2 regions of the Paenibacillus larvae subsp. larvae genome follow, and region 2 is predicted to be linked to the other one. Evidence: a T-box and tRNA genes for the amino acid it is inferred to sense, from the RefSeq annotation. Region 2 holds a T-box; the other holds one or more tRNA genes.
What was found. The T-box of region 2 lies ahead of trpS (tryptophan--tRNA ligase). A T-box ahead of a tRNA ligase gene usually reads a tRNA of that ligase, here a tRNA-Trp.
Positions count from the first base shown of each region.

Region 1: it has a tRNA-Trp gene. The T-box ahead of trpS (tryptophan--tRNA ligase) is inferred to sense a tRNA for this amino acid. The anticodon was not compared.

Region 1 is NZ_CP019687.1:328,198-330,553, forward strand. It holds tRNA gene BXP28_RS01750 (tRNA-Asn) at 12-87, shown strand; tRNA gene BXP28_RS01755 (tRNA-Ser) at 90-181, shown strand; tRNA gene BXP28_RS01760 (tRNA-Glu) at 192-266, shown strand; tRNA gene BXP28_RS01765 (tRNA-Val) at 332-407, shown strand; tRNA gene BXP28_RS01770 (tRNA-Met) at 471-544, shown strand; tRNA gene BXP28_RS01775 (tRNA-Asp) at 548-624, shown strand; tRNA gene BXP28_RS01780 (tRNA-Phe) at 673-748, shown strand; tRNA gene BXP28_RS01785 (tRNA-Thr) at 758-833, shown strand; tRNA gene BXP28_RS01790 (tRNA-Tyr) at 853-938, shown strand; tRNA gene BXP28_RS01795 (tRNA-Trp) at 945-1,018, shown strand; tRNA gene BXP28_RS01800 (tRNA-His) at 1,029-1,104, shown strand; tRNA gene BXP28_RS01805 (tRNA-Gln) at 1,116-1,187, shown strand; tRNA gene BXP28_RS01810 (tRNA-Gly) at 1,194-1,268, shown strand; tRNA gene BXP28_RS01815 (tRNA-Cys) at 1,275-1,348, shown strand; tRNA gene BXP28_RS01820 (tRNA-Leu) at 1,357-1,445, shown strand; tRNA gene BXP28_RS01825 (tRNA-Arg) at 1,463-1,539, shown strand; tRNA gene BXP28_RS01830 (tRNA-Leu) at 1,544-1,626, shown strand; gene BXP28_RS01835 (alpha/beta fold hydrolase) at 1,775-2,356, opposite strand, start outside.
Region 2 is NZ_CP019687.1:2,138,401-2,140,756, reverse strand. It holds gene BXP28_RS11165 (cobyrinic acid a,c-diamide synthase CobB) at 1-763, shown strand, start outside; T-box leader at 833-1,093, shown strand; gene trpS (tryptophan--tRNA ligase) at 1,142-2,128, shown strand; gene BXP28_RS24225 (hypothetical protein) at 2,257-2,356, opposite strand, start outside.

The DNA.
Region 1 (2,356 bases), 1.8 Mb from region 2:
AAAAATCCTATTCCCCGATAGCTCAGTTGGTAGAGCACTCGACTGTTAATCGAGTTGTCACAGGTTCGAGCCCTGTTCGGGGAGCCAATGGAGAGGTGTCCGAGTTGGCCGAAGGAGCACGATTGGAAATCGTGTAGGCGCCAAAAGCGTCTCGAGGGTTCGAATCCCTCTCTCTCCGCCATTATATATCCGGCCCGTTGGTCAAGGGGTTAAGACACCTCCCTTTCACGGAGGTAACAGGGGTTCGAATCCCCTACGGGTCACCATGTATAATTTTTCTTTTGACAAAGCAGTGAGAACCTAATATAATTGAACTCACATTGCTTTATATGGACGCTTAGCTCAGCTGGGAGAGCATCTGCCTTACAAGCAGAGGGTCGGCGGTTCGATCCCGTCAGCGTCCACCATAATTTAACCCGGAAGATAGGCATAAGCGATTAGCAGATACGCTTGCTTCTAAGGTTAATTGCCGCGGGGTGGAGCAGTCCGGTAGCTCGTCGGGCTCATAACCCGAAGGTCGTAGGTTCAAATCCTGCCCCCGCAATATGGAGCTGTGGTGTAGAGGCCTAACATGCCTGCCTGTCACGCAGGAGACCGCGGGTTCGAATCCCGTCAGCTCCGCCATTCTATTCCATGAATCATGATGTCATGGAAGTTCTGGAAATAAGTTGAGGCTCGGTAGCTCAGTCGGTAGAGCAGAGGACTGAAAATCCTCGTGTCGGCGGTTCGATTCCGTCCCGAGCCACCATAGCGACCAGCCGGTGTAGCTCAATTGGTAGAGCAACTGACTTGTAATCAGTAGGTTGGGGGTTCAAGTCCTCTCGCCGGCACCATCGCATAGTTTTATAATGTGGAGGCTTAGCGAAGTGGCCAAACGCAGCAGACTGTAAATCTGTTCTCTTACGAGTTCGGTGGTTCGAATCCATCAGCCTCCACCATATTATAGGGGCATAGTTTAAAGGTAGAACAGCGGTCTCCAAAACCGTTAGTGTGGGTTCAATTCCTGCTGCCCCTGCCAAAGTTTTATGGCGGTCGTGGCGAAGTGGTTAACGCATCGGATTGTGGCTCCGACACTCGAGGGTTCGATTCCCTTCGATCGCCCCATATAGTCCTGTTGGGGGTTAGCCAAGCGGTAAGGCAACGGACTTTGACTCCGTCATGCATAGGTTCGAATCCTATACCCCCAGTTTAATGCGGAAGTGGCTCAGTGGTAGAGCATCGCCTTGCCAAGGCGAGGGTCGCGGGTTCGAACCCCGTCTTCCGCTCCATCCTAAGGCGCCATAGCCAAGTGGTAAGGCAGAGCTCTGCAAAAGCTTTACCCCCAGTTCGAATCTGGGTGGCGCCTCCATTATTTACGCCGGAGTGGCGGAATCGGCAGACGCACAGGACTTAAAATCCTGCGGTAGGTGACTACCGTACCAGTTCAAGTCTGGTCTTCGGCACCAGTTCTATCGAATAGTAAGTGCCCTTAGCTCAGCTGGATAGAGCGTTTGACTACGAATCAAAAGGTCAGGAGTTCGAATCTCTTAGGGCACGCCAGTAAGCCGGTGTGGCGGAATGGCAGACGCGACGGACTCAAAATCCGTTTCTCGCAAGAGAGTGGGGGTTCAAGTCCCTTCACCGGCATAATTCAAAAAGCAAGTGCAGCTATTACCCTGCACTTGCTTTTTCTATATACCCAATTCCACTGCATTTCTTTTCAAGAATAATTCTGTTATTTTTTGTTTCCAATTTGTTTTGATTTCTTTTTTACTAGCAGCATTCATTACCCTTATTATTGGAACATTTGCTTTAGAAAGGACTTTACCTGTTTATTGAACCAGCCAGGTTGCTCCAAAGGTGTCAGATGTGCGGATTTATCTATCTGAACATATTGGGAATCAGGAATTTTATCCGCCATTCGCTGCATCACATCGGGAGGAGTAATAGGGTCTTCGGTTCCGGCTACGATTAAGACAGGAACAGAAATGGAAGATAAATCCTGAATCGAACTCTCACGAAATGCCATAGCCAGACTGATGTGTGCCAAACCGGCCGGGTCCATGGACAGAATCATGTTTTGGATATCTTGTACCAGTTTTTGATTATCTTTTTTAGTATCCGCGGCAACAAGGTTTGGTAACATCTGCTCAACTAACTGGTTGGAGCCATGTTCAAGCAGGTTCCCAGCTGTATGCAATCGTTTTGTTTGGCCTTCGACTGTGTCCGCATCCGGTCTTGTATTCGTCAGAATAAACGCCAGGATTCGCTCAGGCGCTTTACGCCATAAGGAAAATGCAACATATCCTCCCATGGAAAGACCACAGCAAACAAATTGGACAATACCCAAATTATCCAGCAAAGCAAGTATATCCTC
Region 2 (2,356 bases):
CCGGCTTCTTTCCCTAAGTGAGTCTGCACCAGTCAACACCGACCGAAATGACCGGATACACCTGTATGCACCAAAGCCGCAGGTAGGAGAAGGGTTGGTTATTGCCGTAGCCAAGGATGCCGCTTTCCATTTTTATTACCCCGAGAATCTGGAACTTCTGGAAGCATACGGGGCAAAATGCGTGTATTTTTCTCCGTTGAATAACGAACCCGTACCAGCAGAGGCAAGCGGTTTAATTTTGGGAGGAGGTTATCCCGAAGAATTCGCAATTACTCTTGCCGGGAATGTTGTCACGATGAGGTCAATACGTAAAGGTATTCTTTCAGGCATGCCTACGATCGCCGAGTGTGGAGGTTATATGTATTTGGCCAAAGAAATTGTGAATACCCAGGGAGATTCTTACCCAATGGTAGGACTTCTGCCCGCTAAAGTAATCATGCAGAATCGTCTGGCTGCCTTGGGATACAGGGAAATAAGCGGCTGGGGCCAACACGAGCTTCTGCCTGAAGGGGAAACGGCGAAAGGGCATGAATTCCATTATTCAACCCTTCATGTTGAAGAGGGGGCTGAATGGACGCCAAATGTTAAAGTTAAAGGCAAGGGAGGCGAATTTTCTCCGGAGGGAGTACGTCTTCAGTCTTTATTTGCGGGATATACCCATATGCATTTTGCATCTAATGAAGAGATTGTACCAAGATGGCTTGGACTTTGCAGGCGTTTTGAAAAGAACAGGGAAAGGGTAGAAAACCGGTCCAAGGCATAGGCGGTAAAGGTCTGAGGCGAAAGGTTGACTTTTTGATGTGAAAGCGGTGATAATAATACAAAATAAGATCACAAAGCTTTGATAGGAAGTAGTAGGTCGTTGTCAGTCTGCTCAGAGAGCCGATGGTTGGTGGGAATCGGATGGACGGACGAACTGAATGGATCCTTAAGCTCTGCAGGGGAACGAAAGCAGACTGTTTACGGCCGCTTTTTAGTATCCTGCAGCGTTATCCTCCCCGTTACCGGAGATATAAGGTCTGTTAACCGGCATACAACCAGGTGTCCAGGTTAAAGATAAATTAGGGTGGTACCACGGCTTTTCGTCCCTTTCCAGACGAAGAGCTTTTTTATATTCTATTTAAAGATGGGGGTTTTGTAGATGAAACGAGTTTTATCGGGGATGCAACCTAGCGGGCAGCTTACTCTTGGCAATTATATCGGAGCACTACGCAATTATGTGAAAATGCAGGAACAATACGACTGTTATTTTATGGTGGTGGATCATCATGCCATTACTGTTCCTCAGGACCCGGCTGCCTTAAGGGAACAGACCGAATCAGCTGTGGCCCTTTACCTGGCCGCGGGACTGGATGCGGACAAGGCTTGTGTATTCCTTCAGTCCCATGTACCTGCCCATGTCGAACTGGGTTGGATTTTAACAACGATAACTTATATGGGTGAACTCGAAAGGATGACCCAATTTAAAGACAAATCTGCAGGGAAGGAGACGGTTGGAGCCGGATTATTTACTTATCCGTCCTTGATGGCAGCTGATATTTTACTTTATAATGCTGATCTGATTCCGGTAGGAGAGGATCAAAAGCAGCATCTGGAACTGACTCGGGACCTAGCCGCACGTTTCAACAATCGCTTTGGGGAGACTTTTCGTATGCCCGATCCTTATATTCCGGAGGTAGGGGGGCGGATTATGTCTCTCGATGATGCTTCCAAAAAAATGAGCAAGAGCAATCCAAATAAAAACAGCTTTATTACGATGCTGGACGAACCTTCTGTAATACGCAAAAAAATCAGCCGTGCAGTTACGGATTCAGGCAGAGAAGTCAGATTTGATCCGGTGCAAAAATCTGAAATCAGTAACTTGATGAGCATTTATACACATTGTTCGGATTTAACCCTGGCTGATTTAGAAGCTAAATATGAAGGGCAAGGATATGGAGCTTTCAAAAAAGATCTGGCAGAGGCTGTGGTCTCGACTTTCGAACCTATTCAGCAGCGCTACCGGGAGATCCGGGAATCCGGCTATATCTTTGATGTATTGAAGAAGGGAGCAGAGAAAGCTTCTGAAACGGCGGAACTAACCTTAAATGAAGTCAAAGAGAAAATGGGCTATATTCTTCCTCTCTGAGAGAAATAAGGTGCCTTCTTCTTAAGAAAAAAGTGCCCGAAACCAGGGCCCTTTTTTCTTTTCCCATAATCCTATCCACTTCTCTGTCTAACTCTTTTAAGTACTTTTGAGACTACGTAAAATATACGTTATGCACTTGCCACTTTCAGGGAAACGGCCAGCCACAGCTCCTTCAAACTGACACATACACCTACTGCCCCCAATAATACGGTACCTCCGACAGCGAAT